DNA from 2 places in the Nitratireductor sp. WH36-1 genome. Region 2 is predicted to be linked to the other one. Evidence: riboswitches for the same ligand, from Rfam matches in the RefSeq annotation. Region 2 holds a riboswitch; the other holds the start of a gene.
The links. A riboswitch is a leader RNA that binds a small molecule or an ion and turns the genes downstream of it on or off. The one in region 2 is predicted to bind cobalamin.
Positions count from the first base shown of each region.

Region 1: another riboswitch for cobalamin. It lies ahead of AC4PTT_RS00225 (LLM class flavin-dependent oxidoreductase); the one in region 2 lies ahead of AC4PTT_RS22115 (HupE/UreJ family protein).

Region 1 is NZ_CM178970.1:46,253-53,885, reverse strand. It holds gene AC4PTT_RS00240 (TetR/AcrR family transcriptional regulator) at 1-564, opposite strand, end outside; gene AC4PTT_RS00235 (crotonase/enoyl-CoA hydratase family protein) at 657-1,448, shown strand; gene AC4PTT_RS00230 (DUF1330 domain-containing protein) at 1,454-1,876, shown strand; cobalamin riboswitch at 2,110-2,306, shown strand; gene AC4PTT_RS00225 (LLM class flavin-dependent oxidoreductase) at 2,480-3,535, shown strand; gene AC4PTT_RS00220 (ABC transporter substrate-binding protein) at 3,535-4,524, shown strand; gene AC4PTT_RS00215 (FecCD family ABC transporter permease) at 4,549-5,718, shown strand; gene AC4PTT_RS00210 (ABC transporter ATP-binding protein) at 5,715-6,527, shown strand; gene AC4PTT_RS00205 (O-antigen ligase family protein) at 6,664-7,633, shown strand, end outside.
Region 2 is NZ_JBZXDP010000002.1:631,395-639,027, forward strand. It holds gene AC4PTT_RS22090 (tyrosine phosphatase family protein) at 1-408, opposite strand, end outside; gene cobD (threonine-phosphate decarboxylase CobD) at 408-1,454, opposite strand; gene cbiB (adenosylcobinamide-phosphate synthase CbiB) at 1,447-2,412, shown strand; gene cobO (cob(I)yrinic acid a,c-diamide adenosyltransferase) at 2,568-3,182, opposite strand; gene cobU (bifunctional adenosylcobinamide kinase/adenosylcobinamide-phosphate guanylyltransferase) at 3,184-3,720, opposite strand; gene AC4PTT_RS22115 (HupE/UreJ family protein) at 3,737-4,357, opposite strand; cobalamin riboswitch at 4,393-4,592, opposite strand; cobalamin riboswitch at 4,654-4,854, shown strand; gene cobW (cobalamin biosynthesis protein CobW) at 5,031-6,068, shown strand; gene cobN (cobaltochelatase subunit CobN) at 6,073-7,633, shown strand, end outside.

The sequences.
Region 1 (7,633 bases), on a different replicon from region 2:
CAGCGTTCTGGCGGCCTGTCCGGCGGATTCTGCATAGTCTGCGTCGCGGTGCACCAGAAGCGTTGAGAATACGCCGTCGAGCAGAACCACAATCTGGCGGGCGATCGCCGCAGGATTGTCGATCCCGCTTTCGGCGAGTTCGCCTGAAAGCCAGTTCTCGAATTTCTTCTTGTGGCTCGCGCCGATCACCATGGCTGGGTGTCCCGGCAGATTGGCCAGCTCGGCTGCGGTGCGCAGGAAGCCGCAGCCGCGCCATGCGGGATGGCGCGCGGATCGGGCGACGCCCGTGAAAATCGCCTCAACCCGGTCCGCCACATCGCCTTCAGCACTCCTGAACCAGCTTTCGAACAGATCGAGATTTGGCTGGTCGCGGGAACTGAGATACTCGGCGACGAGGTCATCCTTGCTTCTGAAATGATAGTAGAAGGTCTTCTTGGTTACGCCCGCTTCCTCTGCAACGGCATCGACGCTGACGGCGCGAATCCCTTCCCGATAGAACAGCTTGCTTGCTGCATCGACGACCCGTTCGCGGGCCGGTTTGGGCTTGTGCTGTTTCGTGTTCATCGGATGCCGCAACCATGTATACTAACCAGTGAGTTTCCATGCAGCGTGCCCGGTCCTAGCCTTTCTGTCAATTCAACTGGAGAGGCAGGAAAATGCAGAACACCGTGCTTTGCGAAAGGAAGGGGCGTATCGCGCTTCTGACGCTGAACCGCCCGTCGAAACTGAACGCTCTGAACTACGCGACCAATGATCGGCTGCTGTCGCTGCTCGATGAGATCGAGGCGGATGAGGCAATCGGCGCCGTGGTGGTGACAGGGGCGGGGGATCGGGCGTTTTCGGCTGGCGGAGACATACATGAATTCGCCGAGAGCATAAGGCAGGGCGCAGAAGAAGCGGTGCGCGCCTTCTGTCGTCGCGGCCAGCAGATGACGGCGCGCTTCGAGGCGTTTCCCAAGCCGGTGATTGCGGCGGTCAATGGCATCGCCTTCGGGGGCGGCTGCGAGATCACCGAAGCGGTGCATCTGGCGGTTGCCTCCGAGCAGGCGATTTTCGCGAAACCGGAGATCAATATCGGCATTCCGCCGACATTTGGCGGCACGCAGCGCCTGTCGCGACTGGCGGGGCGAAAGCGCGCGCTGGAACTGCTCCTGACGGGAGATACGTTCGGGCCGCAGCGCGCCCATGAGCTGGGGCTGGTGAACAGGGTGGTGCCTGCGGAAGATCTGCTTCCTGCGGCGTTTGAGCTGGCGGAGCGCATCCTGCAGCATTCGCCACTGGCGGCCGCCCGGATCATATCGGCCGTGACGCGGGGCATAAACACGACGATTGAAGAGGGGCTTCTGATCGAGCGCGAACAGTTTGCCCGCATGTGCGCGACGGCAGATGTGCATGAAGGGCTCGACGCATGGATCGAACGGCGTACGCCCGTCTATCAGGGAAGGTGAAGCAGATGACGCGTTACACCGGTTTCACCAAGGAGATCTGGGAGGCGTTTCGGGCGGATGCACGGCCGGGGCCGGTCCAGATGCTCAATCTCATCAAGCTGCGTGAGCGGGCGGATTATCCGGATGGCCGGGTGGCAAGCGGTCGGGACGCCTATGCGGAATACAGCCGGATCAGCGCGCCCGTTCTGGAACGGCTGGGCGGGCGCATCGTCTGGCGGGGCGGTTTCGAGCTGATGCTGATCGGCCCGCAGGCAGAGGCGTGGGACATCTGCTTCATTGCCGAATATCCATCGGTCGGCGCGTTTGCGCAGATGATGCGCGACCCGGCCTACCATGAAGCGCTGCCGCATCGTCAGGCCGGCGTTACGGACAGTCGGCTCATCCGCTTCGCCCCGCAGCCCGGCGGTGTGAATTTCGCCGGGGGCTGAAGGCGACTTCCGGTTGCTAGAGCCCTGATCCTAGAGCAGTTTGTAGAACTTCTCGAAGGCGAGATAGGTCGACTTCACGTGCTGCCGGGCAAGCCATGATCGAGGCGCTCTCCTCATCGCTTGCGCGAATGGTGGCCTTGGCGAACCGGTGCATGTTGCGGCAAGCCAGCTGCGCGTCGGCCGTTCTTTCGCGCAAACGCCATTCGCGGTTGCGTCGCGGTTCCTTCGCGGATAGGGTCGCCGCCGCATGCGGTTCCGCCTTTCGCGGATGAAAAGGGAACCCGGTGCGGTCTGCCTGACAGACCAATTCCGGGACTGCCCTCGCAACTGTAAGCGGCAAGTTCTTTCCAATGCCACTGGCGAAAGCCGGGAAGGCGGACCGAACGTTCGAGCCGCGAGTCAGGAGACCTGCCTCATGCATAGACCATGAACGCCGGACGAGGTGCGCCGGCAGGAGGCCCAGAATGCATGCAGGCGCTTTGCCGGCAACGAGTCCGTCTATCGAGACGTCACGTCTCCGATCCGTTTCCCGATTTCCTTCGGCGCAGGCCGAATTCATTCGACTGATCCCGGGCAGCGTCACGCCTGACCGCGAGACCCGCCATGCGCGTTGATCTGGCAGGCTTTGCCCGCGAAGGCGCGCTTGGCGACCACCGGGCGCTGATGCGCCTTGTCGAACGGGCGGACGCGCTTGGTTTCGGCGGCATCTGGTTCAACGAATTTCATTTCGGTCGCGAAACGCTGCCCTATCCGTCCACATTGCTGCTTGGCGCGGAGGTGCTGGCGCGCACGGAGAGGCTGCGGTTCGGCACGTCGATCCTCGTTTTGCCGCTCTATCATCCGCTGCTGCTTGCCGAGCAGATCGCGCAGCTCGATTTTCAGAGCGGCGGGCGTATGGATGTGGGGATCGGGCGCGGCACCGAGCCCGGCACATTCACCGCGCTCGAGATTTCGCGCGATGACGCATCAAGGCGGTTTGCCGAAGCGCTGAGGATCATGATCGACGCCTGGACGAAGCCACATTGTTCGGCGGATGGCGGGCCGTGGCATTTTTCCAACGTCTCCGTCGGGCCGCCGCCGGTGCAAAAGCCGCATCCGCCGATCTATGTCGCCGGCGTCTCGGAAGAGACGGTCGACATCGCCGCCGGGAACGGTTTTCCGCTTCTTTTGAGCCTTGAACCCAATGAAGCACGGCAATTGCCCGTGTTTCATGCAGCACTTGATCGCCATGGTGGATCGCGCGCGCCGCTCGTTGCTTCATCGCTGTCGCGTTATGTGATGATCGCGCCGACCCGGGCGGAGGCCATGGAGCGGGTCGATGCGCTTCTGGAAAAGCTCAATGCACGGCGCACGGCACGGGCGCTGGAGCGTGGAATGCAGCCGCCTGCGCCGCGTGATCGCGCTGCCATGCTGGCGGATTTCACCATCGCCGGAACGCCCGAGGATTGCCTTGCGCAATTGCGCGCGCTCTCGGCGGAGACCGGCGCGAACAGCATTCGCTGCCTGTTCAGCGCCAACGGTCTGATTGCCAACGATGTGGCGCTCGCCGGCATGGAACTGTTTGCAGCGGAGGTCATGCCAGCGCTCGGCCAGCCAGACCGATCCCTATCCCAAGTTGAAAGCGCCGGCGGCATGCCGGCCATACAAGGAGTGAATTGATGTCGCGATTAACCGGTCTGCGCGGGCTTGCGGTCGCAGGTTTCGTTCTGGTGTCTGCGCCCGCCTTTGCCGATGAGGCGGGCTTTCCCTACACGGATGAGAATTGCGGCTACACCACCACCTATGACGCGCCGCCGGCGCGGGCGGTGACGGTGAGCAACAACGCCACGGAGATGATGCTGGCGCTTGGTCTGGAAGACCGCATGGCCGGGACCTCCTATATGGCGAACCTCAAGATCAGCCCCCAATACGAGGCGGCGTACAACACGGTTCCCGTGCTTTCACCGCTGGTCGCCACCACCGAACAGCTGATCGAGGCGGAGGCCGATTTCGTCTATGCCGGTTATCCGGACGGGTTCAGCGAAAGCCGCCACACGCGCGATCAGCTTCACGATCTGGGCATGAAAACCCGCCTCAACACCGAGGGCTGCAATCTCGGCAAGTTCGGGTTTGAAGAGCTCTATGCGGAAATCCGCTCCATGTCGGCAATCTTCGGCGTGCGCGAGCGCGGCGAGGCTTTGATCGCCGACATCGAGGAGCGCCTTTCCGAGGTGGAAGCAAAGCTCGATGGCGTTGAGGCCATGCCGGTTTTCATCTTCAATGGCGGCGAATCCGCACCGCGCGCCGTGCTCGGCAACACCATGCTTTCGCATGTGGTCGAGCGGGCCGGCGGGGCGAATATCTTTGGCGACGTGGCAAACCGCTATGGCCAGGTCTCCTGGGAGCAGATCGCCGAACGCGCGCCTGAATACATCGTTGTCTATTATTCAGGCACGGCCGGTGGCCAGGTGGTCGGCGATCCGGCCGGTGAGCTGGGGCAGGCGCGCATCGAGATCCTGAAGGCCAACCCGACGGTGGAGAATGTGCCCGGCATTGCGGGCGAGAAATTCGTCACCATCGATTCCGTCTGGGGACAGCCGGGGCCGAGCTCCATCGATGCGGTGGAAAAGCTCGCACGGGCATTCCATCCCGACCGGATCGAAAAGTAGCCGGCTTAGATACGGTTTCTAACGATGCATGCACCGGCCTCCAGAAAGGAAAAGGCGAACAGCCATGAAGCGCTGATCGCCATCCTCCAGTCCGCGCCGCCCGCGCGGGGCGGGGCCGTGCAGCATGGTCTTGAGGGTGTGGCGTCGCGGCGTGGCGTTACCGGCTATGCGCTGGTCATCGTCCTGATGGTTGCGCTGCTTCTCGGCGTTTCTCTTGCCGGGCTGATGCTTGGCTCGGTGCATATTCCCGGCGGCACGGCGCTTGCCATTCTCGCCAATCTCGTGCTCGGCGACGGGCTTGTCGAACCGGACTGGCGCACGGCTTACGAAACCATCGTCGTTCAGACGCGCATGCCGCGCGTTTTCCTTGCGGCTCTTGTCGGGGCGAGCCTTGGCGTGACGGGCATGACGATCCAGTCCATCGTTCGCAACCCGCTGGCGGGGCCGAGCATTCTGGGCGTTTCGTCCGGTGCGGCCACCGGTGCTGTGGTGGTGATGCGCTGGGGGCTTCTGGGGTTCGGCGCGTTCACGCTGCATATTTCGGCCTTTCTGGGCGGGCTCGTCACGCTGTTCGTGGTGTTCTGGGTGGCGCGCACCAGCGGCCAGATGACCCCGACACGGCTTGTGCTCGCGGGCGTGGCGATGAGCGCCATTCTGAGCGCGCTGACGAGCCTGATCGTGCTGACATCGCCCGATCCGCAGCTTGCCTCCCGCGTCCTGTTCTGGACACTGGGCGGTTTCGGTACGGCGCAATGGAAGCTCATTCCCATACCGCTTGCCGCCCTTGCGCTCGGGCTTGGCGTGATGCTGGTGCAGGCGCGCCGGCTGAACCTGCTGATGGCCGGAGATGAGAGCGCGGTGGCGCTCGGCCTCAATGTGCAGCGCTTTCGCCAGAGCATGTTCGTGCTGGCGGCAGCGCTCACCGGCATCACCGTGGCGGTGTCCGGTGTGATCGGCTTTGTCGGGCTCATCATGCCGCACATCGTGCGTTTCCTTGTCGGCGCGGATCATCGCCGCGCATTGCCGGCGGTGGCGCTTCTGGGGGCGAGCTTCACCATTGGCGCGGACCTCGTGGCGCGCACGGTCATCGCGCCGCTGGAGCTGCCGGTGGGCATCGTCACCGCGCTGGTGGGCGGGCCGTTCTTCATCTGGCTGCTGCGGCGCGATGCGCGCGCGCTGGGCGGTGCGCGATGAGCATGGAACCGGGAACGCTCGACCTGCGCTCGGTCACGTTTCGCGCGGGCGACAGGGTGCTTGTCGATGATGTGTCGATCAGCGTTCGAAAGGGCGAGATGGTCGCTCTTTTGGGGCCGAACGGCGCCGGAAAATCGAGCCTTCTGCGCACAATCTATCGCATCAACCGGCCGTCATCCGGCTCGGTTTTCGTCGATGGCGAGGATGCCTGGCGGCAGCCGACCGAATGGGTGGCGCGCAATGTGGGCGCGGTGCTGCAGGACATGCCGGCGGAATTTCCGCTGACCGTGCGCGACGTGGTGGCCATGGGGCGCTCCGCGCACAAGCGGCTTCTGGAGGCAGACACGGCGCATGATCACGCGCTGATCGCGGCAGCGCTCGAACTCTTGGGGCTGACGGCGATGCAGGAGCGCGCGTTCCGCACGCTGTCGGGCGGCGAGCGGCAGCGCGTGCTCGTCGCGCGGGCGCTGGTGCAGCAGCCACGGCTTCTCGTTCTTGATGAGCCGACGAACCATCTCGACATTCACCACCAGCTCCAGCTTCTGCGTTTCATGCGCGGGCTGGGCACCACGGTGGTTGCCGCGCTGCACGATCTCAATCTGGCGGCCATGTTCTGCGACCGGCTGTGCGTTCTGGATCATGGCAGGCTGGTTGCGGCGGGCACGCCGGACGCGGTGCTCACACCGGCGCTTCTGAAGCGGGTCTACCGGATCGACGCGACGATAGGGCGGCATCCCGAAACGGGCACGGTGTGGGTGATGCCATCCGCCGCGCCGCCCATCGGCGCAAACGGCGTGGATCATAATTAACGCAGCCTTAAGCGGCGTGGCGCTTTATGGGGCAAGCGCAACAGGTTCTGATCCCGGTATGGCGAGCAACCCCGAACTTTCCCGATTGGCAGCCGTGACCTCCCAGGGGTCGCGCGGCAGCGGGCGCGGGTAGGCCATGAGCAGCACATATTCAGGGCCCTACGGGGCGGATGATTACGGTGCAGGCGCGCATCGCGCGGAGGCCAGCCGGAAGAAGCCCTCCTTCATCACGCGGATGGTTGCGACGGGGCAGCCCTCCACGGTCATCGCGGCGGTGCTCCTCACCATTCTGATGATCTCCTTCCGCCCGTTCCAGCCATCCGGGCCGCAGCTGAGCGGCAGCGGCGGCGACATCGTCAATCAGCTTGGCTTTGGCGGGCTGGGTGCGGTGGCGCTGGCCTCGCTGCTGATGCTCGTTGACCGGCGGGTGCTGGTTGCCCTCCTGAGCCCGTGGTGGCTTCTTCTGCTTGGCTTCCTCGCCATTGCTACGCTCAACACGCCGGTGCCCACCGACACGATGCGCACCGTGGCGTTTTCCCTCATCGGCATCCTGACCGTTGCGGCCATTCTGACACTGCCGCGCGATGCGGACGCGTTTTCGCGCGTGCTTGTCTTCGCCGGTTTCGTGATCCTCGGGCTTTCCTATTTCGGGGTCGTCGCCCTGCGCGATGTGGCGGTTCACCAGGCCTATGATGTCGAAGCGCAGCATGCGGGCCTGTGGCGCGGCGTCTTCACGCACAAGAACATTGCCGGTCCGGTCATGGCCGGGCTCTCCTTCGCCGGGCTCTATCTGTGGCGGCGCGGCTGGCGCTGGTCGGGCGGGGCGATTGCCGTTCTGGCGATGATCTTCGTCTTCCACACCGGCTCCAAGACCACCACGGCCACGGTGCCGCTGGCCGGCATGCTGGTGGCGCTGCCCGGTCTCTTCGGGCTGCGCTCGCTGGTGCCGGTTCTGGTGATCGCGGCGGTGGCAACGCTTGCCGTGGCCACGCTCGGCATTGTCTATATCGGGCCGGTGAAGGACCTTGCGGCAACGCTCGCGCCGGATCTCACCTATACCGGCCGCACGCCGATCTGGGATTATGCCGGAGACATGATCGCGAAGA
Region 2 (7,633 bases):
CCGGTCGCCCAGCGCGACGATGCGCCGATTGGGCGTGGCGCTCGGCGCGCGCTCGCGCAGCATCTGCGCAAGGGCGAATTCGTCCATCTCGCGGGCGAAGGCGTTGGCGATGACATAGGCGGCGGCCGTGGAGCGGCTGATGCCCGCATAGCAATGCACGACCATTGGCGAGCGCCAGTCCCAGTCCTGTGCGAAATCGAGCAGGCGTTCGACATGATCGAGCTCCGGCGCGATGAGGCCGGGACGCAGATCCGCGATGTCGTGCATGGCGAGATGCAGGCGGTTCGGCACGGCGCTGGCATCATCCAGAGCCGGGGGCTCGCCGTTCGAGGTGAGCGAAATCATGTGCTGTGCGCCGGTGGCCTTGAGCATGCGCTGTAGATGCGCGCCGGGGCAGACATAAAGCATTATGCCCCTCCCCCGTCCCGGCTTTGAAGTGCGGCGCGCACGCGCTCGAAAGCCTCATCATCGCCCGGCAGGCCGATGCGCAGGCAATCCGGCCGTCCGGCGAAGCGCCGAACGAGAATGCCGCTGCGGCCAAGATGATCGAAAAGATCCGCCGCGCGCGGATGGCGCAGGAAGCGGAAGAGATCCGTTCCGCCGGCGATGGTCAGACCCTTTTCGTGAAAGAGCGCGTCGAGACGTAAGCGCTCTCTTTCGAGCCTCTGGCGCATGGCGCTTTGCCAGCCATGGTCTGCAAGCGCCTCGAGCCCGGCGTGGAGCGCCGGCCCTGCAACAGCCCACGGACCGAGCCAGCCTGAGAGTTTTTGGGCGCGTTCAGTGGAGGTGAGCGCGAACCCCAGGCGCAGGCCTGCGAGACCGAAGAACTTTCCGAACGAGCGCAGCACGAGGATGTTGCCGGCTTCCAGATCGCCGGCGAGGCTCTCGGCCTGCGGGCCGACATCCATGAAAGCCTCATCGACCACCAGAACGCCGCCATTGCCGCGCATGCTTGCGGCGAGATCCAGAAGGTCGCTTCGACCGATCAGCCGCCCGTCGGGATTGTTTGGATTGACCACCACGGCGAGCCGCGCGCCACGAAGCGCATCGAAGCTCTCCACCTCTTCGACCGCATGACCGGCCAGTGCGGCTGCGCGCGCGTGTTCGGCATAGGTGGGGCCGAGAATGCGGGCCGGGCCGGGTGCCAGAAGCGATGCGACCAGCGGGAGAAGAAGCTGCGTTCCGGGCGCGGCGATGACGTTTGCCGCAGACGGCGCGCCGTAATGCCGGGCCGCGTGCGCGGTCAGCGCGGCAATGTCGGCTTCTTCGGGCAGGCGCTCGACGGCGCTGGCAGGCAGGGGCGAAAAAGGATAGGGGTGCGGGTTGATGCCGGTGGACAGGTCGAGCCAGGGCGTCGGCGCGTCTGGAAACTGCGCCGAAGCCCGAACGAGACTGCCGCCGTGATCGGTCACCTTCTCCGCCGCCCGGTCAGCCAGTCGAGGCCTGATGTCCATTCTGATCGCCCTTTCATCCATGCTGGTCGAGCTCGCCATCGGTTATCCGCAGCAGCTCTTTCGCCTGATCGGTCACCCCGTCACCTGGATTGGCCGTCTTATCGCGCTGGCGGACGCGCGATGCAATGTCGAAACCCTTTCGCCCGGTGCGCGCCGTCTGAATGGCGCGCTTGCGCTGGTCGGCATTCTGATGCTCGCAGGTCTGGCCGGCTGGTTGATCCAGACGGCCCTTTCCGGCTGGGCCGGGCTGCTGGTCGCCGCTCTTGCCGGCAGTTCGCTGATCGCCCAGCGGAGCCTTGCAAGCCATGTGAAAGCGGTGGCGGACGGGCTGGACGCCGGCGGGCTTCCGGAAGGCCGAAAAGCGGTTTCGCAGATCGTTGGCCGGGACCCCGAAAGCCTCGACGAGGCCGGGGTTTCGCGGGCGGCCATCGAGAGCCTTGCCGAAAACTGCTCCGACGGCGTGGTTGCGCCGGTGTTCTGGCTGGCGGTTGGCGGACTGGCGGGCGGCGCGCTCTACAAGGCTGCGAACACGGCCGATTCCATGATCGGCCACAAGACCGCGCGGCATCTTCATTTCGGCTGGGCGGCGGCGCGTTTCGACGATCTGATCAACCTGCCCGCTTCGCGCCTGACGGCGTTTCTCTTCATTGCCGCCGCGTTCTTCATGCGTGATGCCTCGGCCGGAGCGGCGTTGCGTGCGGTGCGCCGCGATGCGCGCCATCATCGCTCGCCCAATGCCGGCTGGCCGGAAGCGGCGATGGCGGGTGCGCTGGGCCTCGCCCTTGCCGGCCCGCGCCGCTATGGCGGCGAGGTGGTGGATGACGCGGTGATGGGCGATGGCGGCCGCCGCGAGGCCAATGCCGGCGACATCCGCCGGGCGCTCACGCTCTATCGGATTGCAGACGGGCTTTTGATCGGGCTTGTGGCGGTGGCGGCGGGGCTTTGGTATCTGATTTGATCCGTGGCAGCGACGTGGTGCGTGGTTCGACAAGCTCACCATGAGGTAGGGAGAGACGCTGCAATTGCGTCTCCATGCTGATGAACAGGCTCGCAGGATACCGCTTCCCTCAAGGTGAGCTTGTCGAACCACACACCACCTCAAAGCAGGGCGATCTAAAACTCGATGCCCTTCTGCGCTTTCACACCAGCGGCGAAGTGGTGTTTTACCTGCCCCATTTCGGTGACGAGATCGGCGGCCTCGGTGAGCGCTGGCTTGGCGTTGCGGCCGGTCACGACCACATGAAGGTCGTCGCGCCGGTTGGTCAGCGTGGTCACGACGCGTTCAAGATCGAGATAGTCGTAGCGCAGTGCGATGTTCAGCTCGTCGAGAACGACAAGACCGATCGTCGGATCGGCCATCAGTTCCTCGGCCTTTCCCCACGCCCGCTCGGCGGCGGCGATGTCGCGCTGGAGATCCTGTGTTTCCCAGGTGAAGCCCTCGCCCATTGTGTGCCAGGAGACCTGATCGCCAAAGGCGGCGAAGGCATCCTTCTCACCGCAATGCCATGCGCCCTTGATGAACTGCACGACACCGACGCGGCGGCCATGGCCGAGCATGCGCAGCGCAAGACCGAAGGCAGCGGTGGACTTGCCCTTGCCCGGCCCCGTATTGACGATCAGAAGCCCCTTTTCGACCGTCTTGTCGCGCACCTCGGCATCCTGAACAGCCTTGCGTTTGGCCATCTTTGCCTTGTGGCGCCCGGCTTCGTTTGCGTCGATCTCTCGCATGTCACTTCACTTTCATGGGCAGGCCGGCAACCACCAGCGTGACGCTGTCGGCAGCGGCGGCGACTTTCTGGTTCAGGAACCCCGCCTCATCGCGGAAACGGCGGCCGAGCGGGGTTTCGGGCACGATGCCGAAGCCGACCTCATTGGAAACGAGAACCGTGGTTCCCTCTCTTGCGGCAAGAGCTGCAAGCAGTCGCTCGGCGGCAGGTTTTAGCTCATGGTCGTTGAGAATGAGATTGCTGAGCCACAGGGTGAGGCAATCGACCAGAACCGTTTCGCGGGCCGGCAGGGTTTGAAGCATGCCCGGCAGGTCGAGCGGGGCGTCGTGGGTCTGCCACGCCCCCGCTACTTCCCCCGGCCCCGCCACTGCCCCCTTGCGCCGCGCGCGGTGAATGGCGATGCGTTCGCGCATCTCGTCATCGAAGGCCTGGGCCGTGGCGATGTAGTGCCAGGGCGCGGGCGCGGCTTCGATCAGCGTTTCGGCATGGCGGCTCTTGCCGGAGCGCGCGCCGCCCAGAACGAAATGAAGTGAACGCATCGTCAGATCCGCCGGCTCAGCCGACAAGTTGTCCGGCAAGGAAGGTTATGCCGACACCGACAATGGCGGCGCCAGCAAGCCGGGGCTGCATGGCCTCTACCGCCCAGCCGCGCGAGCGGACGAGAAGATAGACGCCAAGCGCGATGGCGCTTTGGATTGCGGCAAGGCCTGCGAGATAGGCGATGAGCGGCGTCTGTTCGCTGCCGACAATGGCTTCGCCGAAGGCATAGCCATGGAACACGCCGACCACCAGGAACAGAGCGAAGACGAGCATGTGGCTTTCCACGGCCCGACCGCGCGCCAGAAGCCAGCCGCCAGCAAGAACGCTTGCCGCGATGACGATTTCGGCTGCCGGAAGATCGAGCAGCATCAGATGCAGGCCGACGCCGACAAGCGAGCCGGCAACAAAGAGAAGCGGCGCGAAAAGGCTCATGCCGGCGACGGCGGCAAACAGGCCGGCAGCGAGGATGAAGGCCAGATGATCAAGCCCGATCACGGGATGGGCGAGCCCTGAGACCAGCCCTTCGTAAAGGGTCGTGGGCGTCTGCCCGTCCATGGCGTGATGGGCGTGGGCGCTGGTTGCGAAGAGCGATGCAAATGCGAATGCGGAAAAAGTGCGCAGGAAACGCGTGTTCATGTCTGGTCCTTTCCCCTCCACCCGAGGGTTGCGGTGTTTCTTTCAGGCCGTCGGCAGGTTTCCTGGCTCACGGGTCGATGCGCTTTCCAGCCTTCCCAAGGCGTCATGCCTCAGTGGCGATCAGGAAAACGCTCTCCGCTTACAGTTGCGGGGGCAGCCGTGGTCTTGGCGCGATTGCGCCGCACCACGTTCCCTCTGGGTCCGCTTCAGCGGAACCGACAGCGGGCGGAGCATACAAGAATCGCCACGCCCCGCAAACGCTTTGTTGCCCGCATTGACAGACGTGGCGGGCGAGCCGTAAATGCGCAGCAGACGGTCCTTCTCCCGCAATGGAGAGGGCTAAGAGGGAATGCGGTGCGGGCCTTGCCCAATGCCGCAGCTGTCCCCGCAACTGTAAGCGGAGAGCGCACCTGACACGCCACTGGGGTTTGCCCTGGGAAGGCTGGAGAGCGCATCGACCCGTGAGCCAGGAAACCTGCCGTCTGCGAATGAAATCCTGACCGCCTGGCGGGTGTCCCGGGCAAGGAGTGTGCATTGTGACTGCTGACAGCGCCGCTGCGCGCCTTCTCCCGACCATTCATGGTGTCTCTGCCAGTACGCGGCCGCAAAAGGCCCGTGCGCCCCTCACCCGCGTCTTATCGTTCTCCACACTCCATCACCTGAAGGATATCCCATGACCACGAGTTTCGACCGGGTTCCCTGCACCGTCGTGACCGGCTTTCTCGGCGCCGGCAAGACGACGCTGATCCGCAATGTTCTGGAAGGCGCGCATGGCAAGCGGCTGGCGATCATCGTCAACGAGTTCGGCGATGCCGGCATTGATGGTGAGGTGCTGAAGAGCTGCGGGCTGGACAATTGCCCCGAGGAAAACGTTCTCGAACTGGCCAATGGCTGCATCTGCTGCACGGTTGCCGATGATTTCGTGCCGGCGCTCGACCAGATCCTCGCACGTGAGCCGAAGGTCGATCACATTCTGATCGAGACGTCCGGTCTGGCGCTGCCAAAGCCGCTGGTGCAGGCCTTTCAGTGGCCGGCAATCAAGAACCGTGTGACGGTCGATGGCGTGATTGCCGTGGTGGACGGGCCGGCGCTTGCCGACGGTCATGTGGCTGCGGACATGGACGCGCTGGATGCACAGCGCGCAGCCGACGATTCGCTCGACCATGATGATCCGATCGAAGAAGTGTTCGACGACCAGGTGGCCTGCGCTGACCTGATCGTTCTGTCGAAGAACGATCTTCTGGATGAGGAAGCCGCCGGGCGCGCCCGCGCGCGGATTGCGGGGCATCTGTCGCGCAATGTGCAGATCGTGCCGAGCGCGCATGGCAAGGTGGACCCTGCCCTGCTGCTGGGTCTCGGGCTTGCCGTCGAGGACGACATCGAGAACCGCAAGACGCATCACGACGATGCGCATGACCACGAGCACGACGATTTCGATACATTCGTTGTCGATCTGCCATCGGTTCTGCGGCCCGAAGATCTGGAAGCGCGTGTCAATGCGGCGGTGGAGACCGGGGAGGTTCTGCGCCTCAAGGGCTTTGCGCATGTGAAGGGCAAGCCCATGCGCCTGCAGGTGCAGGCGGTTGGTCCGCGCGTGTCGCACCATTACGACCGCCCGTGGAAGGCCGGCGAAGCCGCCGAGACGCGGCTTGTCGTGATCGGCCTCAAGGGCATCGACCGCGCGCGTATCGAAAGCCTTCTCTCGGCCTGATCCGATGCACATCCTCGCCACCACCAGTGCCTCACTCGACGATCTGATCGAGCCTGTCGATCTGCAGCAGTCGCCGGCGGACATGGTGGCGCTGTCGTTCACCGACAGCGATCTGGCGGGGATTGCCTCTGCATGGCAGGCGCAGCGCGAGGCTCTGCCCGCGCTGCGACTTGCCGCGCTGCGCGACCTGAGACACCCCATGTCGGTCGATCTGTGGATCGACAACACGGCAGCGCATGCCCGCGTTATTCTGGTGCGGGTGCTGGGCGGCTATGAGTGGTGGCGCTATGGCTGCGACCGGCTTTCCGCACTGGCCCGGCAAAAGGGCATCGCGCTGGCGCTGCTTCCCGGCGAATGCCATCAGGACGACGCGCGCCTGGCCGAGCGCTCCACCGTTTCGCCGGAAGCGCGCGCGGCGCTGCTCGCCTGCTTCCGCGAAGGCGGACCGGACAATATGCGCGCGCTGACCATGCAGCTTGCGTGCCTTGCGGGGCGGGACATCGAAGCGCCGGAGGCGGAACCGGTGGCCAAGGCCGGTTTCTATGCGCCGGGCCATGGCATTGTCGAAGCGTCGTTCTTCCCGGCCAGTGCGAATGCCGACAGGCCTGTCGTGCCGATCCTCTTTTATCGCTCCATGCTGCTGGCAAGCGATGTTGCGCCCATCGACGCGCTGGTGGAGGCGCTTGAGGAACAGGGGCTGTGTGCGGTTCCCGTTTTCGTTTCCAGCCTGCGTGACCCGGTTGCCGCCGATCTCGTGCGCAACGCCGTGGAGGCGTTGGAGCCGCAGGCGCTTATCACCGCGACGGCCTTTTCGAGCGGCGCGGAGCCCGGCGAAAAAACGCTGTTCGACCGCTTTGGCGTGCCGGTTTTTCAGGTGGTCACCGCCACCACGCGGCGCGAAGCGTGGCAGGAAGGGCAGCGCGGTCTCGCGCCTGCGGACCTCGCCATGCATGTGGTGCTGCCGGAACTCGATGGCCGGCTGATGGCCGGCGCGATTTCCTTCAAGGATGAGGCGGCGCTGGATGAAGGGCTTTCCTTCGGCGTTCAGCGCAACCGGCCCGAACCGGCGCGCATCCGGCAGGTTGCGGCAAGGATCGCCGCCTTTCTGAAGCTCGGTGGCACTCCGGTGGCTGAGCGCCGCATTGTCGTTCTCATCCCGGACTATCCAAGCGCGCCCGGCCGCACCGGCTATGCGGTGGGGCTCGACGTGCCATCGAGCGTGCTCGCCATGCTGCATGACCTTGATGAAGCGGGTTATGCGGTTTCTGGTGTTCCGGAGACCCCAAGGGCGCTGATGCAGCAGCTTGAAGAGCCGTCGGAAGCGCTTTCGCTGGATGAATACCGGTGCGCTTTCGATGCGCTGCCCGAAGAGGCGCGCGAAACACTGCTCGCCACCTGGGGACCGGCGGAAGGCGATGCGGAAGATGGCGTCTTTCCGTTCCGCGCGGCGCGGTTCGGCAATGTCACCGTGGCGCTTGCGCCGGATCGCGGGCGCTCGGCAGACCGACGCGTGGACTATCATGACCCGACGCTTGCACCGCGCCATGCGCTCGTCGCCTTCGGCC